4 regions of the Aerococcus sp. L_32 genome follow, and region 1 is predicted to be linked to each of the others. Evidence: riboswitches for the same ligand, from Rfam matches in the RefSeq annotation. Region 1 holds a riboswitch; each other region holds the start of a gene.
The links. Region 1 has a riboswitch for FMN ahead of ACRCJ0_RS05295 (energy-coupling factor ABC transporter ATP-binding protein). Riboswitches for the same ligand answer to the same signal wherever they lie in the genome.
Positions count from the first base shown of each region.

Region 2: it holds a riboswitch for FMN, as region 1 does, so the genes downstream of both, ACRCJ0_RS05230 (energy-coupling factor ABC transporter ATP-binding protein) here and ACRCJ0_RS05295 (energy-coupling factor ABC transporter ATP-binding protein) in region 1, are expected to answer to the same signal.
Region 3: it holds a riboswitch for FMN, as region 1 does, so the genes downstream of both, ribD (bifunctional diaminohydroxyphosphoribosylaminopyrimidine deaminase/5-amino-6-(5-phosphoribosylamino)uracil reductase RibD) here and ACRCJ0_RS05295 (energy-coupling factor ABC transporter ATP-binding protein) in region 1, are expected to answer to the same signal.
Region 4: it holds a riboswitch for FMN, as region 1 does, so the genes downstream of both, ribD (bifunctional diaminohydroxyphosphoribosylaminopyrimidine deaminase/5-amino-6-(5-phosphoribosylamino)uracil reductase RibD) here and ACRCJ0_RS05295 (energy-coupling factor ABC transporter ATP-binding protein) in region 1, are expected to answer to the same signal.

Region 1 is NZ_JBOEQF010000051.1:5,280-13,300, reverse strand. It holds partial or broken gene ACRCJ0_RS05305 (acyltransferase family protein) at 1-757, shown strand, start outside; gene ACRCJ0_RS05300 (OsmC family protein) at 893-1,342, shown strand; FMN riboswitch at 1,417-1,542, shown strand; gene ACRCJ0_RS05295 (energy-coupling factor ABC transporter ATP-binding protein) at 1,662-2,504, shown strand; gene ACRCJ0_RS05290 (energy-coupling factor ABC transporter ATP-binding protein) at 2,480-3,412, shown strand; gene ACRCJ0_RS05285 (energy-coupling factor transporter transmembrane component T family protein) at 3,413-4,201, shown strand; gene truA (tRNA pseudouridine(38-40) synthase TruA) at 4,226-5,083, shown strand; gene aroD (type I 3-dehydroquinate dehydratase) at 5,239-6,021, shown strand; gene fabV (enoyl-ACP reductase FabV) at 6,254-7,453, shown strand; gene ACRCJ0_RS05265 (fructose bisphosphate aldolase) at 7,567-8,021, opposite strand, start outside.
Region 2 is NZ_JBOEQF010000050.1:5,695-13,715, forward strand. It holds gene ACRCJ0_RS05200 (fructose bisphosphate aldolase) at 1-40, shown strand, start outside; gene fabV (enoyl-ACP reductase FabV) at 186-1,385, opposite strand; gene aroD (type I 3-dehydroquinate dehydratase) at 1,615-2,397, opposite strand; gene truA (tRNA pseudouridine(38-40) synthase TruA) at 2,568-3,425, opposite strand; gene ACRCJ0_RS05220 (energy-coupling factor transporter transmembrane component T family protein) at 3,447-4,235, opposite strand; gene ACRCJ0_RS05225 (energy-coupling factor ABC transporter ATP-binding protein) at 4,232-5,167, opposite strand; gene ACRCJ0_RS05230 (energy-coupling factor ABC transporter ATP-binding protein) at 5,143-5,985, opposite strand; FMN riboswitch at 6,105-6,230, opposite strand; gene ACRCJ0_RS05235 (OsmC family protein) at 6,301-6,750, opposite strand; partial or broken gene ACRCJ0_RS05240 (acyltransferase family protein) at 6,886-8,021, opposite strand, start outside.
Region 3 is NZ_JBOEQF010000032.1:9,068-17,088, forward strand. It holds gene ACRCJ0_RS03825 (DEAD/DEAH box helicase) at 1-110, shown strand, start outside; gene ACRCJ0_RS03830 (DUF4298 domain-containing protein) at 769-1,083, opposite strand; gene ACRCJ0_RS03835 (hypothetical protein) at 1,122-1,352, opposite strand; gene ACRCJ0_RS03840 (cupin domain-containing protein) at 1,505-1,939, shown strand; gene ACRCJ0_RS03845 (tautomerase family protein) at 2,182-2,565, shown strand; gene ACRCJ0_RS03850 (GNAT family N-acetyltransferase) at 2,656-3,069, shown strand; gene ACRCJ0_RS03855 (DNA-3-methyladenine glycosylase 2) at 3,233-4,138, shown strand; gene ACRCJ0_RS03860 (methylated-DNA--[protein]-cysteine S-methyltransferase) at 4,151-4,678, shown strand; gene ACRCJ0_RS03865 (endonuclease III domain-containing protein) at 4,687-5,325, shown strand; FMN riboswitch at 5,417-5,538, shown strand; gene ribD (bifunctional diaminohydroxyphosphoribosylaminopyrimidine deaminase/5-amino-6-(5-phosphoribosylamino)uracil reductase RibD) at 5,658-6,752, shown strand; gene ACRCJ0_RS03875 (riboflavin synthase) at 6,753-7,355, shown strand; gene ACRCJ0_RS03880 (bifunctional 3,4-dihydroxy-2-butanone-4-phosphate synthase/GTP cyclohydrolase II) at 7,356-8,021, shown strand, end outside.
Region 4 is NZ_JBOEQF010000049.1:4,059-12,079, forward strand. It holds gene ACRCJ0_RS05125 (hypothetical protein) at 339-956, opposite strand; gene ACRCJ0_RS05130 (6-phospho-beta-glucosidase) at 953-2,380, opposite strand; gene ACRCJ0_RS05135 (MurR/RpiR family transcriptional regulator) at 2,475-3,215, opposite strand; gene ACRCJ0_RS05140 (DUF4298 domain-containing protein) at 3,316-3,618, opposite strand; gene ACRCJ0_RS05145 (cupin domain-containing protein) at 4,040-4,474, shown strand; gene ACRCJ0_RS05150 (tautomerase family protein) at 4,716-5,099, shown strand; gene ACRCJ0_RS05155 (methylated-DNA--[protein]-cysteine S-methyltransferase) at 5,199-5,726, shown strand; gene ACRCJ0_RS05160 (endonuclease III domain-containing protein) at 5,811-6,449, shown strand; FMN riboswitch at 6,544-6,665, shown strand; gene ribD (bifunctional diaminohydroxyphosphoribosylaminopyrimidine deaminase/5-amino-6-(5-phosphoribosylamino)uracil reductase RibD) at 6,786-7,880, shown strand; gene ACRCJ0_RS05170 (riboflavin synthase) at 7,881-8,021, shown strand, end outside.

The sequences.
Region 1 (8,021 bases):
CTGGTTGACCCGCATTTTATTCATTGCATTTGCCCTCGTTTTCCTAGGAGGCGTGAGTGCGGTGGCGGTGTCTAAACCGGCTGACAATGTGACGGTAGAGGAGCAGCAAGCTGCTGAACAAGCCAAGAAGATTGAAGAACTGAATAAACAAAGGGCTGAGCAAGAGAAGCAAGCTGACGCTAGTCTGTCAACTTATAAAGACAGTTTAAGTGAGGCGTCGCTAGGATTTTATGAAGGGATTCCAGATGAACAAGCCCGCTTTGCCTATCAATTACCGGTAACCTTTATTGGTGACTCCCTCATGGTGGGCGAATCAGAGGGTTTGTACACCTTGTATCCTAATGCTATTGTTGATGCGGCGGTTGGTCGACAGTTATATACCTTAATTGGCTATCCAGCTAGCTTAGAAGCACAGGGTATGCTAAAAGATGTCGTTTTGGTTGACCTAGGTGCGAATGGTGGCTTTACGTCAGCTCAATTGTCTGACTTCTTAGATGAGATTGGCCGGGATAAAACCATTTTCCTAGTCAATACCCATGTCGACCGTCCTTGGGCATCTGATGTCAACAAGACTTTAGCTGAAGCAGCTAGTGACGATAGTGATTCAGTATATTTACTGGATTGGCATGAATTCTACAGCAACCACGAAGAAGCGTCCACTTGGTTGAGCCAAGACGGGGTCCACTTTAATCCAGACGGAGGCCAAGTGTGGTTGCAGTTTATCACCAACGGTATGTACGTAACCTTGAAACAATAAAATTTCCATATATAAATGAATCATTCGGTGAAAAGGCAATTGCGGATTTGAGTGCAATTGCCTTTTTTGTGTTGGAAATTAAGGGTATAATGACCCATATTAGAGCGTTATCAAGAGGATGGAGGCAATGCGCATATGGCTGAGGATAAATTGTTGTATACGACACGGGTGCATAATGATCAAGGACTTAAGGGAACGGCCTGGGTTGAAGGGGAGAATGAGCTGCGGGTTCAAACGTCAAGTCCTTTGAAAGCGAATGAGCCTGGGACGAACCCAGAACAATTGATTGCCTTATCATGGGCTACGTGTTTGAATGCGACCATCGAAATTGCTTTAGACCGACACGGTATCAAGGGTATGACCAGTGAAGTGGTCGTTCAAGTGGATTATAAATTAAACCAGGAAACGACCATTACTTATTTTGATTTTAAAGTAGATGTCTATCTCGATTTACCACGTGATCAGGCGGAAGCTATTGTCTATGAGGCAGAAGAACGTTGTCCGGTATCTCAAATTATCGGTGATTATCCTTATACGGAAATGGTGATTCATGCTAATGATCTTGGGGATGGTACAAAGGCATAAACAAGGTGTCTTGACATCTAATCATTGCTTTTACTGGTGGATTTGTGTAGACTAAACTAAGTGAAAAACAAATGAAATGTCTTCAGGGCAGGGTGCGAGTCCCGATCGGCGGTAAAGTCCGCGAATTACCAGGTAAATCAGGTGATTGAACTAGTGGAATTCTAGTACCGACTGTTACAGTCAGGATGGAAGAAGCGTATAGCAGGATGAACGAGACGGCGATGCAAGTCTAGCTGGACTTGGGCTTCTTTGACAAACTCTTCCAAGTAACGTTGGAGGAGTTTTTTTCTTAAATATATTAAGTGAGCGAGGGAACAAGATGGCGAAACCGATTATTCAGGTTCAAGATTTGTCTTTTCAATATAGTCAATCAGACGAGAAATTAGCTATAGATGGCCTATCAACGACTATCTATGAAGGTGAATGGCTAGCAATTATTGGCCATAATGGGTCGGGGAAATCGACCTTTTCAAAATTATTAGTGGGCTTACTAGAAGCCAAGTCAGGAATCATTCAGGTGGACGATAAGGTCCTTTCTATGGAGACCTTATGGGATATCCGTAGTCAAGTGGGGCTAGTCTTTCAAAATCCAGACAACCAATTTGTTGGGGCAACGGTTGAAGAGGATGTGGCTTTTGCCTTGGAAAATATGGGTATGCCGGTTGATGAGATGCATGCCCGTGTTGAGTCTGCCTTGAAACGGGTTAAAATGTGGGACTATCGCGACAGGGAACCCGCAGCCTTATCAGGTGGTCAAAAACAACGAGTAGCTATTGCGGGTGTGATTGCTGTGGCACCGAAAATCATTATTTTAGATGAATCGACTTCAATGTTAGATCCTGAAGGGCGTGACGAATTGATGGCAGTCGTGGCGGATATCAAACAAGATAATGCCCTGACTGTGATTTCGATTACCCATGATTTAAACGAGGCGGCGGAAGCTGACCGGATGCTTGTCTTTAAAGAAGGGCAAATTATTAAAGAGGGGACGCCAGCTGAAATCTTTACTTACGGGAATGATTTAACTGAGATTGGTTTGGATGTGCCTTTTTCTGAGCAACTAAAAAGCGCTCTTGCTAAACGCGGTGTGGCTGTGCCGGATGCATATTTTGATGAAGAAGGGTTGGGTGAATGGTTATGCAAATCGCATTTGAACAAGTAGGCTTTACTTACGGTGCTGGGACACCGTTCGCCAGTGTAGCCTTGCATGATATTAACGTGACGATTCCAGATGGGTCATATACGGCGATTATTGGCCATACAGGGTCAGGAAAGTCGACCATTACCCAACACCTTAACGCCTTGGTACAACCAACTGTAGGCCAAGTACGGATTGGTGAGACGGTTGTATCAGCTGACTCTAAGCCAAAAGACTTGAAGAAAATCCGCCAACGAGTAGGGATGGTCTTCCAATTTCCTGAAGGTCAACTATTTGAAGAAACTGTTATTAAAGATGTCATGTTCGGTCCTATGAATTTTGGTGACGGTGAAGCGACAGCCCGCGAGAAAGCTGAAGCGGCTTTAGCAGCAGTGGGGATTGCCCCGACTTTATTTGAGCGGTCACCTTTTGAGTTATCTGGTGGGCAAATGCGCAGGGTAGCCATTGCTGGGGTGATTGCCATGAAACCGGAAGTACTGGTATTAGATGAGCCAACTGCTGGACTGGATCCAAAAGGTCGGATGGAAATGATGTCAATGTTCGACCGCTTGTACCGAGACCAAGGGTTGACGATTGTTTTAGTGACCCATCAAATGGAAGATGTGGCAGCATATGCCAACCACGTGATTGTGATGGATGGTGGGACTTGTGTGAAAGAAGGGACGCCAGCTGACATCTTTGCGGACCCTGCTTGGTTAGCCAGCCACCAATTGGCTTTACCGGACGCAGCTGATTTTGCCTTTAATCTACAAGGTAGATTAGACCGCCAGTTATGGGACACAGCGACTGACGTCCCATTAACGGTGGATGCTTTAGCTGACTTAATTGTTGATAAATTGGCTTTAGCAACCGGGCAAAATGACGACGACAAGTTAAGCGGATTTATTACAGGGGAAGGGGGCCAATTATAGATGAAAGATAAATTGATTATTGGCCGGTACATTCCCGGTAATTCCTTGATGCACAAACTGGACCCAAGGGTGAAATTGGTGGGCTTGATTGTCATGATGTTGCTGGTGTTTGCGGCAACTGATGTCACGACCAATATCGTCATGATTGCAGTGGTTACGAGTTTGGTCTTTTTAACTGGGATTTCTTTAGGGATATTTTTACGTGGTTTAAAACCCATGATTGCTATTATCATTTTTACGGTAGCCCTACAAATCCTCTTTACGCATACTGGGGACGTCCTGTGGTCATTTGGTCCACTAGCCTTAACAACTGGTGGTTTATCCAATGCGGCCTATATTTTTGTCCGCTTCCTATTGATTATTTTCCTATCGACGATTTTGACTTTGACTACTCAACCCCTGGCTATTACCGATGCCATGGAAGCCTTGTTGAAGCCTGTTCGTAACATTTTGCCAGTCCATGAGATTGCCTTAATGTTATCGATTGCCTTGCGATTTGTCCCGACCCTACTAGAAGAGGCAGATAAGATCATGAATGCACAGCGGGCACGTGGTGTAGACTTTTCAGAAGGGAATATCCTTGAGCGGGTAAAAGCCTTTATTCCAGTCCTAATTCCCTTGTTTATTTCTGCCTTTAACCGAGCTTACGACCTAGCCACTGCCATGGAAGCGCGTGGTTACAAGGGTGGTGAAGGCCGGACCAAGTACCGTCAATTGCATTGGGGCAAACTAGATACCCTTGCCAGTATCTGTCTTGCGGTTTTGACCGTTGTCATGATTATCTTATAGCCACTAGTAGAAGGAGGGCGCATTTTGCCTAGATTTAAAGTAACCTTGCAATACGATGGAACACCATTTGTCGGCTTCCAGGTGCAACCAAATGGCCACACTGTACAAGAAGCCCTTGAAAAAGCCTTAAAGCTCATGTCAAAAGGACAGACGATTCCTGTTGTTGGGTCAGGCCGGACCGATTCAGGTGTTCATGCCCTTGGCCAAGTCATTCATTTTGACTATCCAGCGGAAATTGGTGAGGAAGCGGTCTTAAGGGCAATGAATTCAATCCTTGATGATGCTATTCGAATCACTAAGGTTGAACGGGTGGAAGATGATTTCCACGCCCGTTTTCATACTAACGGTAAGAAGTATATTTACAAGGTAGATACGTCCAAGTTTCCGTCACCATTTACTAGACAGTATATGTACCACCATCCCTACCGGACGGATATTAAGCGTATGCAGGAGGCCTTAAAGGACATTATCGGCGTTCATGATTTTAAGTCCTTCTGTTCGACTAAAACGGATAAAACCAACTTTGTCCGAGAAATTTACCGGGCCGAAGTGACGGCTGACCCGGATGCAGAAACCTTGACCTTTGTCTTTGAAGGGTCAGGGTTCTTGTACAATATGGTCCGGATTTTGGTGGGCACAACGCTTCAAATTGGGGATGGGTTAAGACCAGTTGACGAGATGAAACGGTTGATCGCAGCCGAAGACCGGAATGAAGCAGGGCCCACAGCAGCCGCACATGGCTTGTATTTATCGGAGGTTTATTACCTAGGGCTAGAGGGCCGCCGGCAGGTTTCGCAGGCTTATAGCGACTATAAAGTTGGTTTAAGTACTCCTGTGGATGCAAGTATGAGCTTAGATACAAATTCAGATGAAGACTTTTAGGAATGGTCGACAAATTTGATGATATGAATGAAGAATAAGTTCTTTAATCTTTGGTCACAAATTTTATATAGCTTAAAAGGCAAAAACTCGATACAATATACATATCAAATTGTATCGAGTTATTTATTTTGCCTTGATGTCAGAAGGAGTCCAACATGAAGAGTGTAAAAATTGCTTCCTTGAAGTTCGGGGAGGATAGACCAAAAATTATTATTCCCTTGGCCGAGGATAATACGGTAGATATTATTAACTGTGCCAATTTCTACCGCCGTCAACCAGGCGATATGGTGGAATGGCGGATTGATTACTTTGACGATTTCGACGAGCTGGAAGAGTTGGTTGAATTGAGTAAACGGGTGAAAACCTCTATTCAAAAACCCTTACTTGCCACCTTTAGAACCTTGAGCGAGGGCGGGGAGTCAGCTATTGGCAAGAGCCAGTATGTTGAAATGTACCGGTATTTAATCCAAGCCAAGGCTGTCGACGCTATTGATATCGAGTTTGAGCGAGGCCAGGACATCTTAGACAACCTGATTCCTTACGCCCACAAACACCAAGTCAAAGTCATCGTTTCCTACCATGATTTTGTGAAAACCCCTTTGGAAAATGATATAGTCAAGCGCCTACAAAAGATGGGTCAGTCAGAGGCGGATATTGTGAAAATGGCCGTCATGCCCCACGATGAAGCGGAGGTATTGGCTTTGATGAACGCGACCCACCAAGCGTCCACATTAATCGACCAACCCTTGATTACCATGTCGATGGGCCGTTTAGGTAAGATTACCCGAATTGCCGGGGAAATCTTCAAATCAACGGCTAGCTTTGCCACTATAGAAGGTATGTCGTCTGCTCCTGGGCAAATGGACGTTGAAGATGTGGAAGAATGCATGAACTTGTTGAATTTACGTGTAGATGACCTGGATGATGACGATTTCTAGGATATAATATGTTTCTAGGGTTGAAAAACGGCCATTAAGTAATGAAAATACGCATATGACAAGAGAGGATTGCAGGGTAAAACCGCAGTCCTTTTTGCTTTCAAAAAAATTTTCATTAAAGCTTTGATTTTTGATATAATCATGTAAAACTTTACTACTAGTTTCCTTAACTATATAATTAAAAAGTGAATTATCAAAAAATTGAGAAATTAGTAAATATTAGGAGACTTATATGACTTTAGAATTTAAGGCGAAAATGCGTGGAAATGTCCTTGTTGGTGTGAATCCGATGGGGTTGAAGCAAGAAGTAAACAATCAAATTCAATATGTTAAAGACCAAGGGACCTTTGAAGGGCCGAAGAAAGTTTTGGTATTAGGGGGCTCATCTTCTTATGGATTGGCTAGTCGGATTAACCTGGCTTTTGGTGCGGGGGCAGATACGATTTCAGTTTCCCACGGTGGGGGACCACGATCTGAGAAAAACCTTGGTAAGCCAGGCTGGTATAATAATATCTTTTTCCGCCAAGCAGCAGAGGCTGAGGGGCTAATCGCGAAAAATATTATGGCAGATGCCTTCTCTAACGAAGCGAAGGACCAAGTGATTGACTTCATCAAGAATGAATTCGGCGGAAAAGTGGACTTTGTGGTCTATTCATTAGCTTCAGGACGCCGTACAGACCCAAATACAGGGGAAACTTACAATTCAGTGATCAAATCAATCGGCCAAGAAGTTGTGGGACCAAACGTCAACCTACAAAAGGAAACCTTCTATGAACAAGTGCTTGAACCGGCCTCAGAAGCCGAAATTGAGGATACCGTAAAGGTTATGGGTGGAGAAGACTGGCGGATGTGGATGAATGCCTTACAGGAAGCGGACGTGCTAGCTGAAGGCGTTGAGACTGTCGTTTATTCTTATTTGGGGGCTGAATTAAACGAGTCATACTACAATAAGGGAACTTTAGGTCGCGCTAAAGCGGACTGTGACAATGCTGCCGCTTTAATCAATAAAGACTTAAAAGATATCAACGGAAAAGCGACTGTCGTTGTAGCAACTGCTGTAACAACTAAAGCTTCATCAGTTATTCCATTCTTCCCAGTTTATTGTCTGGGATTGTATAAGGTAATGGAAACACGCGGCCAACATGAAACGCCAATTATGCATATTGACCGGATTTTCCGTGACATGTTGTTTGGTGATAAGCCAGAGTATGATGACGAGGGCCGTTTGCGTCCGGATTCATGGGAATTAGATCCAGAAGTACAAGCTGAAGCCAAGGTTTTAATTGAACAAATCAACCAAGATAACTTCAATACAGATTTCACAGCTTGGGATACCTTCATGAAAGAATTCTTGAATTTAAATGGCTTTGAAGTGGATGGTTATGAAGAAACACCAGTGACTTATGAAGCATTAGTGAATTTAAAACCCTAAATAGCGATCATCATCAAGCACGGTAAGGAAGACGCGTTCGACTTATCGTGTTTTTTGCTATAAAAAAGCTCAGAGGACTAAAATCCCCTGAGCATGATGTATATTAAAATAGTTTATCTCTTGTTAACGGATGCGTCGTAAATGGTATCAATAGCACTGGCTAGTAAGTCATTGAATTCGTCATCTGCTTGGCTTGCTCGTAAATCGGACGCGAGGGCACGTGAGAATGACGCAATCATGTCGTGGTTTTCCGCCAATAGTTCATTGGCTTCTTCACGGGTATAACCACCTGATAAGGCCACTACACGAACAACGTTAGGGTGACTGGCTAATTCACGATAAGTATCTGGTACAGTAGGGATTGTCAGCTTCAACATGACTAAGTCATTTTCTCCTAATTGATCTAAGTGTAATCTGATTTCTTCAGCTAATAATTCTTCGATGGCTGCTTTGTCTTCAGCCTTGATATTCACTTCAGGTTCAATAATCGGTACTAAACCTGCATCAATAACTTGTTTAGCGACTTCAAACTGTTGGTCGACAACTTCTTTGATGCCTACAGGGTTAA
Region 2 (8,021 bases), on a different contig from region 1:
TATTGATACCATTTACGACGCGTCTGTAAACAAAAAATAGCAAGAAACAGTAGAGTAAATAAAATAAAATAAAATAAAATAAAGAAAGCTCAGAGGAATGAAACCACCTCTGAGCTTTTTCTGTATAAAATACGATAAGCTGATTTTCCTATCGACTCGTCGTGCGCAATCCAAATATGCTATGATTATGGCTCTAGGCTAGCCAATTCCTCGTAAGTAACCGGTCTTTCTTCATAACCATCCACTTCAAAGCCGTTTAAATTCAAGAACTCTTTCATGAAGGTATCCCAAGCTGTGAAGTCTGTATTGAAGTTATCTTGGTTGATTTGTTCAATCAAAGCTTTGGCTTCAGCTTGCACTTCTGGGTCTAATTCCCATGAATCTGGGCGCAAACGGCCCTCTTCGTCAAATTCTGCCTGGTCGCCAAATAACATGTCGCGGAAAATCCGGTCGATATGCATAATTGGCGTTTCATGTTGGCCTCGCGCTTCCATGACCTTAAATAGCCCTAAGCAGTATACTGGGAAGAATGGGATCACAGATGAAGCTTTAGTGGTTACAGCGGTTGCCACAACAACTGTTGCTTTCCCATCGATGTCTTTTAAATCTTCGTTGATTAAAGCGGCAGCCTTATCGCAGTCCGCTTTAGCACGGCCTAAAGTGCCCTTGTTGTAGTATGACTCGTTTAATTCAGCCCCTAAATAAGAATAAACAACGGTCTCAACGCCTTCAGCTAGCACGTCCGCTTCCTGTAAGGCATTCATCCACATCCGCCAGTCTTCACCACCCATAACCTTTACAGTGTCCTCAATTTCAGCTTCTGTAGCCGGTTCAAGCACCTGTTCAAAGAAGGTTTCCTTTTGTAGGTTGACGTTTGGTCCCACAACCTCTTGGCCAATTGATTTGATTACTGAATTGTAAGTTTCCCCGGTATTTGGGTCCGTACGGCGTCCTGAAGCCAATGAGTAGACCACAAAGTCCACCTTTCCGCCGAATTCATTCTTGATGAAGTCAATCACTTGGTCCTTCGCTTCGTTAGAGAAGGCATCTGCCATGATATTTTTAGCGATTAACCCTTCAGCCTCCGCTGCTTGCCGGAAAAAGATATTGTTATACCAACCTGGCTTACCAAGGTTTTTCTCGGATCGTGGTCCCCCACCATGTGAAACTGAAATCGTATCTGCCCCCGCACCAAAGGCTAGGTTAATCCGACTAGCCAATCCATAAGAAGATGAGCCTCCTAATACCAACACTTTCTTCGGTCCTTCAAAGGTTCCTTGGTCTTTAACATATTGAATTTGATTGTTTACTTCTTGCTTTAACCCCATCGGATTCACACTAACAAGGACATTACCACGCATTTTTGGCTTAAATTCTAAAGTCATATAAGTCTCCTAATATTTACTGATTTCTCATTTTTTTGACGATTCATCTTTATATTATATAGTTAAGGAAACTAGTAGTAAAGTTTTACATGATTATATCAAAAATCAAAGTATTAATGAAAGCTTTTTTGAAAGCAAAAAGGACTGGGTTTTACCCTACAATCCTCTCTTGTCATATGTGTATTTTCCTTACTTAATGGCCGTTTTTCAATCCTATAGGCAAATTATCCTAGTAATTTTCATCATCCAAGTCATCTGCATGCAAAGTCAACAAGTTCATGCATTCTTCCACATCTTCAACGGCCATTTGCCCAGGAGCAGACGACATCCCTTCTACAGTGGCAAAGCTAGCCGCTGATTTGAAGATTTCCCCTGCAATTCGGGTAATCTTGCCTAAACGGCCCATCGACATGGTAATCAAGGGTTGGTCGATTAATGTGGACGCTTGGTGGGTCGCATTCATCAAAGCCAATACATCCGCTTCATCGTGGGGCATGACGGCCATTTTCACAATATCCGCCTCTGACTGACCCATCTTTTGTAGGCGTTTGACTATATCATTTTCCAAAGGGGTTTTCACAAAATCATGGTAGGAAACAATGACTTTGACTTGGTGTTTGTGGGCGTAAGGAATCAGGTTGTCTAAGATGTCCTGGCCTCGCTCAAACTCGATATCAATAGCGTCAACAGCCTTGGCTTGGATTAAATACCGGTACATTTCAACATACTGGCTCTTGCCAATAGCTGACTCCCCGCCCTCGCCCAAGGTTCTAAAGGTGGCAAGTAAGGGTTTTTGAATAGAGGTTTTCACCCGTTTACTCAATTCAACCAACTCTTCCAGCTCGTCGAAATCGTCAAAGTAATCAATCCGCCATTCCACCATATCGCCTGGTTGACGGCGGTAGAAATTGGCACAGTTAATAATATCTACCGCATTATCCTCGGCTAAGGGAATAATCATTTTTGGTCTATCCTCCCCGAACTTCAAGGAAGCAATTTTTACACTCTTCATGTTGGACTCCTTCTGACATCAAGGTAAAATAAAAAACTCGATACCATTTGATATGTATATTGTATCGAGTTTTTACCTTTTAAGCTATATAAAATTTGTGATTAAAGATTGAAGCACTTATTCTTTATTAACTTCTTCAATATTTTGATCATCAAAATTGTCGACCGTCTCTAAAAGTCTTCACCTGAATTTGCCTCTAAGTCCCCACTTGCACTCATAGGCGTCCCTAAACCAGATTTATAGTCGCTATAAGCCTTGGAAACCTGCTGGCGATCTTCTAGTCCTAGGTAATAAACCTCCGCTAAATATAAGCCATGTGCGGCTGCTGTGGGTCCTGCTTCATTCCGGTCTTCGGCTGCGATCAATCGTTTCATCTCATCAACTGGTCTTAACCCGTCCCCAATTTGAAGCGTTGTGCCCACCAAAATCCTGACCATATTATATAAGAAGCCTGATCCTTCAAAGACGAAGGTCAAAGTTTCTGCATCGGGATCAGCCGTCACTTCAGCTCGGTAAATTTCCCGGACAAAGTTGGTTTTATCCGTTTTAGTCGAACAGAAGGACTTAAAATCATGGACGCCGATAATGTCCTTTAAGGCCGTTTGCATTCGGGTAACGTCCGTTCGGTAGGGATGGTGGTACATATACTGTCTAGTAAACGGTGACGGAAACTTAGAGGTATCTACCTTATAGATGTACTTCTTCCCATTCGTATGAAACCGGGCGTGGAAATCATCTTCCACCCGCTCAACCTTGGTGATGCAAATGGCATCGTCAAGGATTGAATTTAAGGCTCTTAAGACCGCTTCCTCCCCAATTTCCGCTGGATAATCAAAATGAATCACTTGGCCAAGAGCATGAACGCCTGAATCGGTCCGACCTGACCCAACGACAGGAATCGTCTGTCCTTTAGACATGAGCTTTAGGGCTCTTTCAAGGGCCTCTTGTACGGTATGCCCATTTGGTTGCACTTGAAAGCCGACAAAGGGTGTCCCGTCGTATTGCAAGGTTACTTTAAATCTAGGCAAAATGCGCCCTCCTTCTAGTGGCTATAAGATAATCATGACGATGGTCAAAACAGCAAGACCGATACTGGCAAGGGTATCTATTCTGCCCCAATGCAATTGACGGTACTTGGTCCGTCCTTCACCGCCCTTGTAACCACGCGCTTCCATGGCAGTGGCTAGGTCATAAGCCCGGTTAAAGGCTGAAATGAATAAGGGAATGAGGACTGGAATAAAGGCTTTCACCCGCTCAAGGATGTTGCCTTCTGAAAAGTCCACACCACGTGCCCGCTGTGCGTTCATGATCTTATCCGCTTCTTCAAGTAGGGTCGGGACAAATCGCAAGGCAATCGACAACATCAAGGCAACCTCATGGACTGGCAAAATGTTACGAACAGGCTTCAACAAGGCTTCCATGGCATCTGTAATAGCCAGAGGTTGAGTGGTCAAAGTCAATATCGTCGATAGGAAAATAATCAATAGGAAGCGGATAAAAATATAGGCCGCATTAGACAAGCCACCAGTTGTTAAGGCTAGTGGCCCAAAAGACCACAGGACGTCCCCGGTGTGGGTAAAGAGGATTTGTAGGGCTACCGTAAAAATAATAATCGCAATCATGGGTTTCAAACCGCGTAAAAATACCCTTAAAGAAATCCCAGTTAAAAAGACTAGACTCGTGACCACCACGATCATGACGATATTGGTCGTGACATTAGTTGCCGCAAACACCAATAGCATCATGACAATCAAGGCCACCAATTTCACCCTCGGGTCCAGTTTGTGCATCAAGGAATTACCGGGAATATACCGGCCAATAATCAATTTATCTTTCATCTATCATTGACCCCTTCCTCTGTACTAAGTCCGTTTAACTCGTCGTCGTCATTTTGCCCGGTCGTTAAAGCCAAGTTATCAACGATTAAATCAGCTAAAGCATCTACCGTTAATGGCACCTGAGTCGCTCCATCCCATAACTGGCGGTCTAATTTACCTTGCAAATTAAAGGCAAAATCAGCTGCGTCCGGTAAAGCCAATTGGTGGCTGGCTAACCAAGCAGGGTCGGCAAAAACGTCAGCTGGCGTCCCTTGTTTCACACAAGTCCCACCATCCATCACAATCACGTGGTTGGCATAAGCTGCCACATCCTCCATTTGATGGGTCACTAAAACAATCGTCAACCCTTGGTCTCTATACAAGCGGTCGAACATAGACATCATTTCCATCCGACCTTTTGGATCTAGTCCAGCAGTTGGCTCATCTAATACCAGTACTTCCGGTTTCATGGCAATCACCCCAGCAATGGCTACCCGGCGCATTTGCCCACCAGATAATTCAAAAGGTGACCGCTCAAATAAAGTCCGAGCAATCCCCACTGCTGCTAAGGCTCCTTCAGCTTTCTCGCGGGCTGTCGCTTCATCGTCGCCAAAATTCATCGGCCCGAACATTACATCTTTAATGACCGTTTCTTCAAATAGTTGTCCTTCAGGAAATTGGAAGACCATCCCTACTCGTTGACGGAGCTTCTTCAAGTCTTTTGGCTTAGCGTCAGCTGACACCACCGTCTCACCAATTCGTACTTGTCCTACAGTGGGTTGTACCAAGGCGTTAAGGTGTTGGGTAATGGTCGACTTTCCTGACCCTGTATGGCCAATAATCGCCGTATATGACCCGTCAGGAATCGTTACATTAATATCATGCAAGGCTGCACTGGCGAACGGTGTCCCGGCCCCATAAGTAAAACCTACTTGTTCAAATGCGATTTGCATAACCATTCACCCAACCCTTCTTCATCAAAATATGCATCCGGCACAGCCACCCCGCGTTTAGCTAAGGCGCTTTTTAGTTGCTCGGAAAAAGGCACATCCAAACCAATCTCAGTTAACTCATTCCCGTAAATAAAGATATCAGCTGGCGTACCCTCTTTAATAATTTGTCCTTCTTTAAAGACAAGCATCCGGTCAGCTTCCGCCGCTTCGTTTAAATCATGGGTAATCGAAATCACAGTTAGGGCCTTATCTTGTTTGATATCCGCCACAATTGCCATCAATTCGTCCCGACCTTCAGGATCTAACATTGAAGTCGATTCATCTAAAATAATGATTTTTGGTGCCATAGCAATCACGCCCGCAATCGCAACCCGTTGCTTTTGACCACCAGATAAGGCTGCTGGTTCCTTGTCGCGGTAGTCCCACATTTTAACCCGTTTCAAGGCAGACTCAACACGGGCATGCATCTCATCAACCGGCATACCCATATTTTCCAAGGCAAAAGCCACATCATCTTCAACCGTTGCCCCAACAAATTGGTTGTCTGGATTTTGAAAGACTAGCCCTACTTGACTACGGATATCCCATAAGGTCTCCATAGAAAGGACCTTATCGTCCACCTGAATGGTACCTGACTTGGCTTCCAGTAAGCCCACTAATAATTTTGAAAAGGTCGATTTCCCCGACCCATTATGGCCAATAATCGCTAGCCATTCACCTTCATAGATACTCGTTGATAGGCCATCTATAGCTAATTTCTCATCTGATTGACTATATTGAAAAGACAAATCTTGAACCTGAATAATCGGTTTCGCCATCTTGTTCCCTCGCTCACTTTAAATATTTAAGAAAAAACTCCTCCAATGTTACTTGGAAGAGTTTGTCAAAGAAGCCCAATTCAGCTAACCACTTGCATCGCCGTCTCGTTCATCCTGCTATACGCTTCTTCCATCCTGACTGTAACAGTCGGTACTAGAATTCCACTAGTTCAATCACCTATTGCTGCTGGTAATTCGCGGACTTTACCGCCGATCGGGACTCGCACCCTGCCCTGAAGACATTTCATTTGTTTTTCACTTAGTTTAGTCTACTAAAATCCACCATTAAAAGCAATGATCAGATGTCAAGACACCTTATCTCTTTGTACCATCTCCATGATCATTAGTGTGAATCACTATTTCCTTATAAGCATAGTCACCGATGATCTGAGATACCGGACACCGGCCTTCTGCCTCATAGACTATAGCTTCCGCCTGGTCACGTGGTAAATCGAGGTAGATATCTACTTTGAAATCAAAATAAGTGATGGTTGTTTCCTGATTTAATTTATAGTCCACTTGAACGACCACTTCACTGGCCACACCCTTGATACCGTGTCGGTCTAAAGCAATTTCGATGGTCGCATTCAAGCACGTCGCCCATGATAAGGCGATCAGTTGTTCTGGGTTAGTCCCAAGCTCATCAGCTTTCAAAGGACTTGACGTTTGGACCCGCAGCTCATTATCCCCTTCAACCCAGGCCGTTCCCTTAAGCCCTTGATCATTATGCACCCGTGTCGTATACAACAATTTATCCTCACCCATATGCGCATTGCCTCCATCCTCTTGATTATGCTCTAATATGGGCCATTATACCCTTAATACTCCTAGCAAAAAAGGCAATTGCACTCAAACCCGCAATTGCCTTTTCATCTAATGTTTCAATTTTATATAGAAATTTTATTTTTTCAAGACTTCGTACATACCGTTGGTGATAAACTGCAACCACACTTGGCCTCCGTCTGGATTAAAGTGGACCCCGTCTTGACTCAACCAAGTGGACGCTTCCTCGTGGTTACTATAGTATTCATGCCAGTCCAATAAGTAGATGGTATCACTATCGTCACTGGCCACTTCAGCTAAGGTTTTATTGACATCAGCTGCCCAAGGGCGGTCGACATGGGTATTGACTAGGAAAATCGTCTTATCCCGTCCAATCTCATCTAAGAAGTCAGACAATTGAGCTGACGTAAAGCCCCCATTAGCTCCTAGGTCAACAAGAACCGTGTCATGGAGCATTCCCTGTGCTTCTAAGCTAGCTGGATAGCTAATTGAGGTATATAACTGGCGACCAACCGCCGCATCAACAATAGCATTAGGATACAAGGTGTATAAACCTTCCGATTCACCGACCATTAGGGAGTCACCAATAAAGGTTATAGATAATTGGTAGGCAAAGCGGGCTTGTTCATCAGGAATCCCTTCATAGAATCCTAGTGACGCCTCACTTAAATTGTCTTTATAGGTTGATAGGCTCGCGTCTGCTTGTTTTTCTTGTTCAGCCCGTTGTTTATTCAATTCCTCAATCTTCTTGGCCTGGTCAGCTGCTTGCTGCTCTTCTACTGTCACATTGTCTGCTGGTTTAGAAATTGCAACAGCACTCGCACCACCAAGGAATATGAAGGTAAACGCTAAGAATAAAATACGGGTCAACCAAGGTGCCGGCTCTTTAAACAAATTACGTACCTTTGTAAATAGACGAACGGGTTGATTATTTCGGACTTCATTAAAAATCGGCACCGGCCATCTTTTTTCCTCTAGTAAGGCATAAGACAAGCAGGATAGGACAATAATCAAAATGACTTGTGGCCATATACTATTAGTAAACCAATTCTGACTGGTTGGAACCATATGGAACAACACATTGATTGGATAATACCATAAATACATATGGAATGTACGTTGACCAAGCCACCGCAAGGGTTTAAATTTCAATAGAAAACCAACCCAAGATCCTTTATAAGTCAACAAGGCAATCATTACAGCTGCTAATAAATCAAAGCCAAACATTCCACCATAGTAAGTGAACGTCGCTG
Region 3 (8,021 bases), on a different contig from region 1:
AATTTAGTGAAGATCCGAAATATATTTTAAATCTATTACTTTCAATTATTACTGTTAGTATGAAGACTTTAGAATGGATTGATCAATTACCACCACTTGAAGGAGTTTAAGCATATTAAATAAGATAAATGACTAGTCTATTTTATGGTGTTAATTGGTGCAAATTTTATCTATTCGTAACTTTTTATATGTTATTTTATACACTTTTAGATTTTCAGAGTTTGGATATATAGGGATTGATCAGTATAGATTCATCATAAATATTGATATTCTAGTTCTCAAAACGTTAATTGCTGCAGTCGTTGCGAATTTATTCGCTTACGAATGGAGTATGGGACGGAGATTTCGCAAGAAATCGAGTACCATTCAATTATTCAGTTCAAGACATCTTTCTTCATGGAAGGTGTCTTTTTTATTTGCCCAGAAAGTTTAAGTTGCACACCTGATGTAGAAGTTAGGTAGCAGGCACAAGGTGTGGAGAAGGAGGAGAGAGGTATGGATGTACTATGGGACGGAGACTTCCAAAGAAGTCGAGTACCAATCCATATACAAATCAAAAAGACATTTCTCACTTATGTGGGAAATGTCTTTTTTGTTTTTTTTGTGATAAACAGCCTAATAGCAATAAAATACCTGGATTAACTTATCCTAAAGCTTCTATTTTTGATAGATGCGCCAAATTAGGCTAAATATAATAGATGATAGCTATCTACCACTTAAAATTCACTTTAATTAGCAGTAAATAACTAAATTTTTATTATTGAGGGATTAGGAATTAGAGCTGTCTTCCAATAAGCTTTCACCAATACTTTTTAGTTTATTGGCTAAATCCATAATATCTATAACAAGGTCATAGCTGTAGTCTTCTCCTAGTACAGCTGTTGTACTAGCATCTTCAAATAAGCCTTGTTGTTCCATATTTAAATGTTTAAACCAAGTCTCACTGCCATAGTATTTAAGGAATAGTTTGATATTTGGTAGGTATCTTTCAAAATTTTCCAGGGAATTAGACATGACCTCAATTTCTTTAGAAATCCTCAAAAAATTTTCTTCCATCTCATAAAAATGTTCAGTATTTTTCAAGTTATCCCCAACTTTCTTAAAGCTTATCAATTTGACGATTATTTTATTGCACTGATGATGGTGGTAAATATTGGAATGATTGATACGGTACTATAAATTTGGGCAAGAGAAACAATGGGTTCCTCCCATGAAGGTGGTGCAATTAAAGCAATGCCGTAGAGAATAATAATAAAAATAAGATTTGTTAAAATCCTAGATAATGCTTGGCGCCAGCTTATTTGCTGTTTAAAATTAAATGCCTGTTGCCAAAATTGAATAAGTGATTTCATGATAAAACGCCTTTCTAAATATGGATGAATAATTAAAAAAAGCATAAACTAAAAATAAACAGCAAGCAACAAAATTATTTATGATCACTGATTCATAATATATTTGCATTTAAATATATAAGGAGTAGAATTATAGATAAGGAGGGATTATGATGACTGATAATAAATTTCTAACTGGTAATGTAGATAACGACAAAAAGCCATTTATTATAGATGTTGAAAAAGAAACGTTAGAGAATACAAATTTTCGTACGACAATTTGGACAGGTAGCAAGTTGCAGTTGACTGTTATGGAAATTCCTGTAGGCGGTGATATTGGTTTAGAAGTACATAATGAAAGTGATCAATTTATCCGTATCGAGCAAGGTGAGGGTCTTTGCCAGATGGGCCCTGCTGAGGACGATTTATCCTTTGAACAAAAAATTGGAGAAGATGAAGCAGTCTTTGTGCCACTAGGTTTATGGCATAATATCACCAATCGGGGGAGTGTACCGTTAAAACTGTACACCATTTATGCTAGCCCTGACCACGTACCTGGTACTGTTCATGGCACTCAAGAAGATGCTGAAAGCGATCCAAATGAATAAAGCAAACATGAAATGCATAAAAAGTACAAACAATAGTTAAATCAAGAAAACCGATGACCTTAAAAGCGTTATCGGTTTTTCTATGCTAGAAATCAACCAGTCTCTATAAAAAGATATTCCTTTACATATATCAAACAATGTATAGTACGGTACTTCTAAAAAGTTGTTGTAAGGTGAAACTAGCAATTTAATTAAATTTTCATATATAATAATATTACGCAAAAAGATAAGGAGTGTGCTACATGCCATTAGTTAGAATCGATCTATTAGAAGGTAAGACCGCAGAATTCAAATCACAACTAGGTGAGTTAGTTTACGAATCTATGCTTGAAACGATTGGAATCCCTGAAGAAGATAAGTTCGTGGTTGTTAATGATTTAAAAGCTGAAGAACTGATATTTTCTACCAATTATCTAGGTGTTGACCGTACAGAAGGTATCGTAATCATTCAAATCACAATGAATGAGGGACGTACAACTGAGTTGAAAAAAGCTTTATACAAGACAGTTGCTGATAAATTAAATAGCCAATTAGATATTCGCAAAGAAGATGTCTTTATCAACTTAGTAGAAGTAAATAAAGAGAACTGGTCCTTTGGTAATGGTATTGCACAGTATGCGGAGTAAATAATTTGAATTCTACTTTTTTGAAGTCATTAATGGTGTTGTTTATACAGTGATAATAATATAACTTTATATTTGATGATGGGAGGATATATGATACGAGATATTAAAGTTGAAGATGCATCGTCGATTGCTCTAATAGCTAGGGTTAGTTTAGGATATAACGTTACAATTGAAAAAGTAGCATCAAATATTTTAAACATTCAAAATCATTTTACAAAAGTTTTTGAGAAAGAAAATAGAGTAGTTGGTTTCATTCAAGCTGAGGTATATCATACACTATATTCAGATTCTGGCTTTAATATTCTAGGACTAGCGGTTTTACCTGAATATCAAGGACAAGGTATAGGTAGTGAGTTGATGGACGTGTTGGAACAGGAGAAAAATCTCAAACAATATAACTTTATTCGGTTGAATTCGGGTGTTGAAAGAGTAAAAGCACATCAGTTCTATCAGCATAAAGGATATGTTGCAACCAAAGAACAGAAGAGATTTATAAAACTATAATACTTTATTTAAATACCCTAGCTATCACTCTAAACTAGTGATAGCTAGGGTTTTGTTGTTGAAATGCAGTTTACTATACTAGTCCCGAAATTTAAAAAGCCAGATAGTGTTATTTATTTGCAATAGATGATGTTAAAATGGATTTAGTTAAAGGAGTTGTGGGATGATGACGTCAGACTTGCTACAAATTAATTTACCAGAAATATGCGCTTGGTCATCGATTATGGGGTATTTAAGCCGAACGACTAACGAAGTGATGTACAAGATGATAGGCGGTAAATTACGAAGAGCCTACAAGGTGGATGGAGAAATTTACTTATGTGAAATTAGTCCAGATACAAATCAAGAATATCTTCAAGTGCGGATTTTAAATGACCTAAAGTGGACTGACAACGCGAAATTTTATATCACGCGTTATATCCGTGACTGGTTTGATTTAGATACTGACCTCACCGATTTTTATATTATGGCGGAAAATGATCCACTATTAAGTAACCTGACCCAGCATTTTTATGGCTTAAGATTAGTTGGCATGCCTGACTTTTACGAAGTCATCACTTGGGGCATTCTTGGCCAACAAATTAACCTAATCTACGCGTATACCTTGAAACGTCGTTTTACAGAAAAATATGGAGAACCGATCAACTTCGAAGGGGAAACTTACTGGATTTACCCACAACCAGAAGCGATTGTCCAATCCACTGTTGAAGATCTTCGCCAACTAAAACTAACTCAGAGAAAAGCTGAGTATCTAATGGAAATTTCAAAGCAAATTACCGCTGGAAAAATGTCAAAAATCTATTATCAACAATTTCAAACTGCCAAAGCAGCTGAGAAAGAGATGACAAAAGTTCGTGGTATCGGTCCATGGACTGCCAATTATGTACTGATGCGCTGCTTACGACTCGGTGATGCCTTCCCAATGGCAGATATTGGCTTATTAAACGGGATCAAACAAATTGAAAATCTCGATATTAAACCTGATAAAGAGCGACTACTATCTCTACAAAAAGATTGGGGTTCTTGGTCTGCCTATGCTACTTTTTACATTTGGCGCCTATTACACTAAGGAGGAAATGCGATGTATTACAAATCATCTTACACCTCACCACTTGGTCAAATGACTATCGTGAATGATGAACATGCGATTAAAGGATTGTGGTTTAGTGATCAAAGATACTTTGGTGGTAAATACGACTTACAGACTATGATAGAAGGAGAAACGCCAGTGACAAAGCAAGTAAAAAATTGGTTAGATGCTTATTTTGCTGGTGAAAATCCCACACTTGATCCAACTATTCTAGCCCCTGAAGTAACGCCTTACCGTAAGCAAATCCTGAACGCACTGATTCATGTCCCTTACGGCCAAACGACTAGCTATAAGGAATTAGCTGATCAAGTTGCTTTAAATGCTCCTGGGAAAAGGGGTTCAGCTCGTGCAGCTGGCGGCGCTGTTGGCCACAATCCTATCTCGATTCTAATTCCATGTCACCGGGTTGTAGCCACTAATGGTGCATTGACTGGTTATGCAGGTGGTATCGACCGCAAAATTACCTTGCTGGCTTTGGAAGGCTTTGACCGGTATAAGCTAGAGAAACACCAAATTTAGGGAGCACTATGAAACAAATCAATATCAGAAAATTATATGACACGCTATTCACAGAAATGGGCCCACAAGGATGGTGGCCCGCAGAAAGTAAAGTAGAAATCATTCTGGGTGCTATTTTAGTACAGAACACTAATTGGCGAAATGTGGATAAATCTTTAAACAATTTAAAAGCAGCAACCGCCTTTTTGCCGGAGGAGATTTTAAAACTAAATGTAGAAGACTTAGAAATACTTATTCGCCCCAGTGGCTTCTACCGTAATAAAGCAAGAACGATACAGGCAACCTTTGAGTGGTTTAATGACCATAATTGGGATTATCAAGCGATTTCCGACCAATACGGCGACCATCTAAGGAGCGAATTATTGAAAATTCGAGGCATAGGCTTTGAAACGGGGGATGTCTTCCGAGTTTATATTTTTGATCAACCAGCGTTTATCGCTGATGCCTACGCTAGGCGATTATTCAGTTGGTTGACAGGAAATTCGTACACAACCTATCAAAGCCTTTACCAAGAAATTAACTTACCGGATGACTTCAATTATGAGGAAGCCCAGGAATTCCATGGCTTAATTGATGAGTTTGGCAAACTATACTTGGGTAAAAATGGCCAAGTAAAGGAAATTTTTTTATCAAATCACAAAAAATAAATACTCTATAGTATATATTTTTTGTTTAAAAAACACGTTTGGGTTTACATTTTCTTTTTAATACCGTATGATATCACCATAAACATTCAAATAAAATCTTCAGGGCAGGGTGTGATTCCCGACCGGCGGTAAAGTCCGCGACCTCCTTTAATTAGGGGCTGACTCGGTGTAATTCCGAGACCGACAGTAAAGTCTGGATGGAAGAAGAGTAGAATCAAAATAAACAATTACTATAAGTCTATAGTTTATTTGTGTGCCCTAGGAATCTTATTTCTAGGGCTTTTTTTCGTCACTCTGACTGGATTATTTGTTGTTTAGGAAAGGATGAGTGAATGAAAGACTATATGCAAAAAGCGCTAGATTTGGCTAAGCTAGGCCGAGGTTGGACCAAGTCGAACCCCATGGTGGGTGCAGTCATTGTGAAAAATGATCAGATTCTTGGCCAAGGTTACCACAAGCAATACGGCGGTCTCCATGCGGAAAGAGAAGCCTTAAAAGACGCTTTTGAAAAAGGCCATGATGTCAAGGGGGCAACGATTTACGTAACCCTTGAACCTTGCTGCCACTTCGGCAAGACGCCGCCTTGTACCCATGCCCTTATAGAGGCGGGTATTGAAAAAGTGGTGGTTGCTGCAACTGATCCGAATCCACTAGTTGCTGGAAAAGGCATCCAGGAATTAAGAAACCACCATATTGAAGTAGAAACGGGTCTTTTGGCTGAAGAAAGTGAAGATCTTAACCGTAAATTCAATTATTTTATGACCCGTAAGCAACCCTACGTCACCATGAAGTATGCCATGACCCTTGATGGTCGAACAGCTGCTTACACTGGGGATTCCCAGTGGATAACGGACAAAACTGCACGTGACCATGTCCATTACCAACGCCACAGTAACCAAGCCATTATGGTTGGGATTGGGACAGTGCTTGCGGATGATCCAGCGTTAACTGTTCGAATTGACGATTTTGGGGGGATTAATCCTATCCGTATCGTTTGTGATAGTAGCCTGAAGCTCCCCTTAACCAGCCAATTAGTCAAAACTGCTAAGGAAACGCCTACAATTATTGCGACAACTAATCAGAATCTACAAGATCACCAAGCCTATCAAGCAGCCGGTTGCCAGCTATTAATTGTGAAGGAAAAGAATGCCAAGGTAGATTTACTTGATTTAATCACCCAACTAGGCCAGCAAGGTATTCAAAGTATTTATGTTGAAGGTGGATCAAAACTAAATGCTTCGCTACTTGAAGCTGGTTTAATCCAGGAAATCCACACTTATATTGGTCCTAAAGTTATTGGTGGTTTTGACCAGTATAGTCCTATCAGTGGTTTCGGTTTTCCACATATGGACCAAGCGCTCACAAGTTATATCCAAGCAATCACGCCATTAGGTAAGGACTTTTTGATAGAAAGTAGGGTGGATTAAATGTTTACAGGAATTATCGAAGATATTGGCCGTATTGAAAGTATCGAGGCCATCAACAATGATGCAGGACTTCTTTTAACCATTGCCTCGGAAAAAATAGTATCCGATGTCAATCTAGGTGACTCTATTAGTGTCAACGGCATTTGTCTTACCGTGACGAATTACACCGATACTAATTTCCAAGTTGAAGTGATGCCAGAAACGATTGCGAAAACGTCTTTAGAAGGTATTGCTAACAATAGCCGCGTGAATCTGGAACGGGCAATGAAGGCAAATGCGAGATTTGGTGGTCATATTGTAAGTGGACATATTGATGGTATTGGTAAAATCACCGCAATTGAGGCGGATGGTATCGCTAATTGGTACACGATTCAAACAAGTAAACCATTAATGCGCTACATCATCATGAAGGGATCTGTTGCTATTGATGGCACAAGTTTAACAGTTGCTGGAGTTGAAGGAGATACATTTAAAGTATCAATCATTCCTCACACCAGTGAACAAACAATCTTTTCAACCTATCAAGTAGGCACTATCGTGAATTTAGAAAATGATATTGTTGGCAAGTATATTGAACAATTTACAGTGAAGGAGCGGGTATAGATGGATTTTTCAACAATCGAAGACGCATTAGCAGCTTTACAAGCAGGCCAAATCATTATGGTTTTGGATGATGAGAATAGAGAAAATGAAGGAGACTTAATTTGTGCAGCTGAGTTTGCAACAACAGCTAATATTAATTTTATGGCGACTCATGCTAAAGGGTTAATTTGCCAGCCAATGAGTCAGGAAATAGCTAGTCGTTTGAATTTGTCGCCAATGGTGGAGGATAATACAGATCCACATACAACCGCATTTACGGTATCCATTGACCATAAAGAGACAAGCACAGGTGTGTCCGCAATTGAACGCGGGTTAACCATGCGTGAAGCAGCAAATCCGAATAGCCAACCCAGCGACTTTAACCGTCCGGGCCACGTTTTCCCATTGGTGGCGAAAGAAAATGGTGTCTTGGAGCGAAACGGTCATACAGAAGCAACGGTTGATTTGATGAAATTAGCTGGGCTGAATCCAGTGGGTGTTTGTGTAGAAATTATGCGCGAAGACGGTACAATGATGCGCCAAGCCGAATTGCTTGAGCAAGCAGAGAAGTGGCAGATGCCAGTCATCACCATTAAAGGCTTACAAGATTACCGGATGAAAACTGAGCGTCATACCCACCATGTATCACAAGCTAAAATGCCGACAAAATTTGGTGAATTTACTATC
Region 4 (8,021 bases), on a different contig from region 1:
TTAGACGTATAAAAATAAGCAACTAGCATTTATCGGAATAGAGGGGGGAGTTCTGTATAAAGGTGTAGATAAATATTTTGATGAAGAATATGTCTATAATTTCTACTTGAAAGCAAATAATGAAGAGTTAAATACGTTAATTAAGGAAATATTTTCAAAAAGTTAAATACTAAAAAAAGAGCTAATTGGACCTGGCTCCAAAAAGTTAGTTTTATAGATCTAACCTTTTTAGAGCTAGCCATTTTTAGCTCTATTTCTTTCCTAACTTTGATAGACTTGACTAAGTTATTCATCATATTTTTTGCGTTTTGTAAGTTTAAAAATTTTAATTTTTCTGATTATGATGATTTAGATATTTTTTTAAGTATAAACCTATTAATCGAATTATACGTAATGTTTAGAATATAACCAATTAAAAATACAGAAATGAAAGGACCAATAATAAGATGCTGGTTAAGTGTCCAAGCAATAATAAAGAGAGTCAAATCTCCTAAACTTCTAATCAATCCAATTGAACCTTTCGTAACCTTGCTAAGCCAAAAGACACATGCATCATAGGGGACCTTTCCTAGGTTTGCACTCGTATATATTCCGGCCCCAATTCCAAGTAATAATATACCTACAATTAGTAAAAGGAAGTTATTGGGGTTTTCGAGCCCTTTGTTTAGTATATATTCCGCAGTTGCACCAACAATATAAGGTTGGAGGATGCTACCAATACCAAGTTGGGTGCGGTCATAAAGTAAAGGAGGGATCAACATTAGCAAAGTGATGAACATATTAGATTGATTTAAAGTCATATTGGTATGCAGTGAAATACCTTGCCAAACCCATGAAAGTGCATCGCTCCCAAAACCTGTTGAGATGGATAATGAAACGCCAAGCCCCATAATTAAGGATCCGAATAAAAGAAGAAGGAAACGGCATAATACGGTTAGTTTAAATATGTTGTTCATTTCAAATTTTCACCATTACTTTTAATTACTTCTTGATACCAGTAAAAAGATTTTTTGGGAATACGTCGGAATGTTCCCTTACCGTAATCGTCTCGGTCAATATAAATAAAACCATAGCGCTTTGTCATTTCACCAGTACCATTAGAAATAGAATCAATACATGCCCATGAGGTATAACCGATTAATTCTACACCATCTAGAGTGACTGCATCAGACATGGCTTTAATATGTTCTTTATGATACTTAATTCTATAATCATCGTTGATCTTACCATCTTCTGTTAAATTATCGTTAGCTCCTAGGCCATTCTCCACAATAAACATGGGTTTATTGTAGCGATCATAAATTTCATTGATTGTAATTCGAAATCCTAACGGATCAATCTGCCAACCCCATTCACTTGTTTGTAAATAGGGGTTAATTTCTGAAGAAAAAATATTACTTTCAGTTTGATTAGCGCTATCAGGCTTGGCACTACTTACTCTTGAAGAATAATAAGAAAAGCTAATGAAATCTACAGTATGGTCTCTTAAAATCTTAAGGTCATCATTTTTAACAGGAATAGTGAGATTTTGACGTTCAGTTTGTTTTAAGTAATAGTTAGGATAACTTCCTCGCACCTGAACATCTGAAAACATATAGCTTTCACGTGAATCTAGAATAGATTTCCATACGTCTTTTGGATGTGGCGTCTGAGCATAATAACTTCCAGCAGCCAACATACACCCAATTTGAAAATCTGGATTTATTTTTTTAGCAAGCTGAGTTGCTTTAGCGCTTGCTATTAATTGATGGTGGATCACATCAGTTGTAATCTGTTCCCTATTATCATCTGGATTAAAAGTTAAGCCTGTTGCGACGAAAGGGAAATGCAAGACCATATTGATCTCATTAAAAGTAAGCCAATATTTGACATAATCTTTATAATGCTTAAACAATGTTTCCGTAAATTTTAAATAAAATTCAACAGTTAGACGATTTTTCCAACCACCATATTCATCAACCAAATACATAGGGATATCAAAATGATTGATAGTCACTAATGGTTCAATATTATACTTACGACATTCTTTAAAAACATTTAGATAGTGATCCAAACCAAGCTGATTTGGTTTGGACTCATTTCCCTTAGGATAAATCCTTGACCAAGAGATAGATAATCGATAAACTCTAAATCCCATTTTGGCTATTAGTGCAATATCTTCTTTGTAGTGATGGTAATGATCAATGGCGACTCTTGAGGGAAAGAAAGTGTTTGCTGGCAAAGATTTAGGGTCTAAATTCCCTGTACCCACTTGGAAGCGTAATTCTCCGTAAGGCATAAAATCTAGATTTGAAAGACCTCGACCATCGATATTATAAGCTCCTTCTGTTTGATTCGCAGCAGTTGCTCCGCCCCATAAAAAATTTTCTGGAAATGACATGTATATTCCTCCTTTTCGTATTACAAAAGTATAAGGAAGGAGTTGCTACTTAAAAAGGAAGTTTCTTTAAAGGAAACTTCCTTGACTAACCATTTTAGTAGTGTTGTTTTAAGTTAAAGATTAATAAATCAATAATATATTTAAAAAGGATTGTATTAAATTTTTCATGCTGTATGGGAACATATAACTGTTGTCCCTTAAAGCTTAGATTATTTTGACAAGTGATGAGCCATTTCATCCCATGAGTCTCCTCAAGCCTCTTCACTACACGCTTATTGTACTTGAAAGTATTACCGTTAACGCTGAGTACTAATAATAAATCATTGTCACTAATATTGTAGAAATGTTGAAAGTCAACATCGCAAATAATAATATTTTTATTAATCACTTGTAGCTCTATTTGAATTTGATAACAGAGGTAGCGAACATCTCCCTGGGCAAAGACAAATACAGTATTTGCTGCGGCGAGTTGTTCAGTTAATAAATCTAAACGAATATAATCTACTGAATTTGTTAAAGTATTAAGGCCATTCACCATAGTATCTGTAAAGTTTACAATATTATCTTTTGCATTATTAGACCTCTGTAAATCAAAACGGCGTCCCTCTAAAGATTCAAGATATTCTAAGCAAGCATCTTTAAAGTCAATGTAAGTTTTATAATCTAGATATCTGACATATTTCGAGATTTGACTTTTTGATACAAAGGTCCTATTAGCTATCTCATCCATTGTAATATAAGGAACTTCGTGAATATGTTCTTGAAAGAATAAACTTAATATATAGAAAGTTGAATTTTTTTTATAGGAATTTGTTACATCATTTAGTTTATCCATTATCAAGCGTATCAGTCCTTTATAATATGATGTTAAAGTAGTGAAAACAAAAGCTTAAAGTGTAGCAAAGAACCCATTTAATCTTCCATTAGATAATAAGCTATTCTTCTGTTAATTCATCACCAATAATTTTCATTTTCTTTGTCAAATCAACGATATCCATGACTAAGTCATAAGCGTAATCCTCGCCTAATACAGCCGTTGTACTAGCGTCCGACAATAGGCCTTCTTCGTCCATTTTCCGGTGATTAAACCAGTCTTTGCTACCATAATATTTAAGAAATAATTGAATATCTGAAACAGTCTGCTCAAATTTTTCTAAAGTATCTGACATTGCTGCAACTTCTTTACTAATCTTCAAGAAATTATCTTCCATTTCATAAAAATTATCAGTGTTCTTCACGTTACCCCCAACTTTCTTAAAGAATATACATTGGATGATTATTTTATTGCGCTAATGATAGTGGTAATTGTTGGTACGATTGAAATGATCGTATAAACTTGGACAAAATAAGCAATAGGTTCCTCCCATGAAGGAGGTGCAATTAAAGCAATAAAGTAGAGTATAATAATAAAAATAAGGTTTGTTAAAATCCTAGATAATGCTTGGCGCCAACTTATTTGTTGTTTAAAATTAAATGACTGTTGCCAAAATTGAATAAGTGATTTCATGATAAAACGCCTTTCTGAATATGAATGAATAATTAAAAAAAGCATAAACTAAAAATAAACAGCAAGCAACAAAATTATTTATGATCACTGATTCACAATATATTTGCATTTAAATATATAAGGAGTAAAATTATAGATAAGGAGGGATTATGATGACTGATAATAAATTTCTGACTGGTAATGTAGATAACGACAAAAAGCCGTATATTATAGATGTTGAAAAAGAAACGTTAGAGAATACAAATTTTCGTACGACGATTTGGACAGGTAACAAGTTGCAGTTGACTGTTATGGAAATTCCTGTAGGCGGTGATATTGGTTTAGAAGTACATCATGAAAGTGATCAATTTATCCGTATCGAGCAAGGTGAGGGTCTTTGCCAGATGGGTCCTGCTGAGGACGATTTATCCTTTGAACAAAAAATTGGAGAAGATGAAGCAGTCTTTGTGCCACTAGGTTTATGGCATAATATCACCAATCGGGGGAGCGTACCATTAAAACTGTACACCATTTATGCTAGCCCTGACCACGTACCTGGTACTGTTCATGGCACTCAAGAAGATGCTGAAAGCGATCCAAATGAATAAAACAAACATGAAATGCATAAAAAGTACAAACAATAGTTAAACCAAGTAAACCGATGACCTTAAAAGCGTTATCGGTTTTTTTATGCTAGAAATCAACAAGTCTCTATAAAAAATTATTCCTTTACATATATCAATCAATGTATAGTAGGGTACTTCTAAAAATTGTTGTAGGGTGAAACTAGCAATTTAATTAATTTTTCATATATAATAATATTATGCAAAAAGATAAGGAGTGTGCTACATGCCATTAGTTAGAATTGATCTATTAGAAGGTAAGACTGCAGAATTTAAGACACAACTAGGTGAGTTAGTTTACGAATCTATGCTTGAAACGATTGGAATCCCTGAAGAAGATAAGTTCGTTATTGTGAATGATTTAAAAGCTGAAGAACTGATATTTTCTACCAATTACCTAGGTGTTGACCGTACAGAAGGTATCGTGATCATTCAAATCACGATGAATGAGGGACGTACAACTGAAGTAAAAAAAGCTTTATACAAGACGGTTGCTGACAATTTAAATAACCAATTAGATATTCGCAAAGAAGATGTCTTTATCAACTTAGTTGAAGTAAATAAAGAGAACTGGTCCTTTGGTAATGGTATTGCACAGTACGCAGAATAAATAGCATTACTACAAGTACATAAAAGCCATACCCTAGCTATCCCCATCTTTTATTGAGATAGCTAGGGTATCTGTCATCTTAGCCCAGGAGGGATTACCATGTATTACAAATCATCTTACACCTCACCACTTGGCCAAATTGCTATCGTGAGCGACGATAAAACCATTAAAGGAGTGTGGTTTGCTGACCAAAAATACTTCGGTAGTCAATACGTCATGCAAACAATGGCAGCAGCTGAAACATCAGTAATCATACAAGTCAAGAATTGGTTAGATGCTTATTTTGCTGGTGAGAACCCAACTCTTGACCCAAACATTTTGGATCCAGAAGTAACGCCTTACCGTAAGCAAATCCTGAACGCACTGATTAATGTCCCTTACGGCAAAACGACTAGTTATAAGGAATTAGCTGATAAAGTTGCTTTAACCACTCCTGGGAAAAGGGGTTCAGCTCGTGCAGCTGGCGGTGCTGTTGGCCACAATCCCATCTCGATTCTAATTCCATGTCACCGAGTTGTAGCCACTAATGGTGCATTGACTGGTTATGCAGGTGGTATCGACCGCAAAATTGCCTTGTTGGCTTTGGAAGGCTTTGACCAATCCAAGCTAGACAACCACCAAGTATAGGTGTGACGCTAATAGGAATCCATTAATTTTTACATGAAGATGCAAGGAAAAATACCACATAACGGCAAAATAATTTAGGGTGAGATGATGAATAAATTAGCTATTAGAAAGTTATACGATACCTTATTAAATGAAATGGGCCCACAAGGTTGGTGGCCTGCTGATTATAAGGTAGAAATAATCCTGGGGGCTATCCTTGTTCAAAATACCAACTGGCGTAACGTTGAAAAGTCCCTAAATAACTTGAACGCAGCTACTGGTTTTTTGCCAGAAGGAATTTTAAAGCTCCCGTTAGAAGAATTAGAAACGCTGATTCGACCAAGTGGTTTCTACCGCAACAAGGCGCGAGCAATTCAAGCCAGTTTCCAATGGTTTGATAACCACAAATGGGATTATCAAGCCATGCAGTATGCATACGGAAAACAGTTGCGAAGTGAAATCTTGAAATTACACGGGGTAGGGTTTGAAACAGCTGACGTATTTCGCGTTTTTATATTTGACCAACCAGCGTTTATCGCTGATGCCTACGCTAGGCGTTTATTCAGTTGGTTGACAGGCAATTCGTACACAACCTATCAAAGCCTTTACCAAGAGATTAACCTACCGGATGACTTCACTTATGAGGAAGCCCAGGAATTCCATGGCTTAATTGATGAGTTTGGCAAACTATACTTGGGTAAAAATGGCCAGGTGAAGGGAAATTTTTTATCCAATCACCCATGATAAATACTCTATAGTATATATTTTTAATTTAAAAAATACATTTGGGTTTACATTTTCTTTTTAATACCGTATGATATCACCATAAACATTCAAATAAAATCTTCAGGGCAGGGTGTAATTCCCGACCGGCGGTAAAGTCCGCGACCTCCTTTAATTAGGGGCTGACTCGGTGTAATTCCGAGACCGACAGTAGAGTCTGGATGGAAGAAGAGTAGAATCAAAATAAACGAATACTATAAGTCTATAGTTTATTTGTGTGCCCTAGGAATCTTATTTCTAGGGCTTTTTTTCGTCACTCTGACTGGATTATTTGTTGTTTAGAGAAAGGATGAGTGAATGAAAGACTATATGCAAGAAGCACTTGACCTAGCCAAATTAGGACAGGGTTGGACAAGGTCTAATCCTATGGTTGGTGCAGTTATCGTAAAGAATAGCCAAATCATCGGTCGAGGCTATCATCAGCAGTATGGTGGTTTGCATGCGGAAAGAGAAGCCTTAAAGGATGCCAGCGAACAAGGGCATGATGTAAAAGGGGCAACTATGTACGTCACGCTGGAACCCTGCTGTCATTTTGGTAAAACGCCGCCTTGTACGCAAGCTATTATCGAAGCGGGTATTGAAAAAGTGATAGTTGCTGCAATTGATCCGAATCCTTTGGTTGCTGGAAAAGGCATCCAGGAACTAAGAAACCACCATATTGAAGTAGAAACGGGTCTATTAGCCAAAGAGAGTGAAGATCTTAACCGTAAATTCAATTACTTTATGACTCATCAACGCCCCTATGTCACCATGAAATATGCCATGACCCTAGATGGTCGAACGGCCGCCTATACTGGGGATTCCCAGTGGATAACGGACAAAATTGCACGAGAGCATGTGCATTACCAACGCCACAGTAACCAAGCCATTATGGTTGGCATAGGGACTGCGCTTTTGGATGATCCATCGTTAACTGTTCGAATTGACGATTTTGAGGGGCTTAATCCTATCCGTATTGTTTGTGATAGTAGCTTGAAGCTCCCCTTAAACAGCCAATTAGTGGCGACAGCGAAGCAAACGCCCACAATTATTGCGACAATTAATCAGGACCCAGAAGATCACCAAGCCTATCAAGCAGCTGGCTGCCAGCTATTGGTTGTGAAGGAAAAGGATAACAAAGTAGATTTACTTGATTTAATCACACAACTAGGCCAACAAGGTATTCAAAGTATTTATGTTGAAGGTGGATCAAGACTAAATGCTTCGCTACTTGAATCAGGTTTAATCCAAGAAATCCACACTTATATTGGGCCCAAAGTCATTGGTGGTTTTGACCAGTATAGTCCTATCAGTGGTTTCGGTTTTCCACATATGGACCAAGCGGTAACCAGTCATATCAGTGAAATTACCCAATTTGGCGACGACATTTTGATAGAAAGTAGGGTGGGTTAAATGTTTACAGGAATTATAGAAGATATTGGCCATATTGAAAGTATCGAGGCTATCAACAATGATGCAGGACTTCTTTTAACCATTGCCTCGGAAAAAATAGTATCCGATGTCAATCTAGGTGACTCTATTAGTGTGAACGGC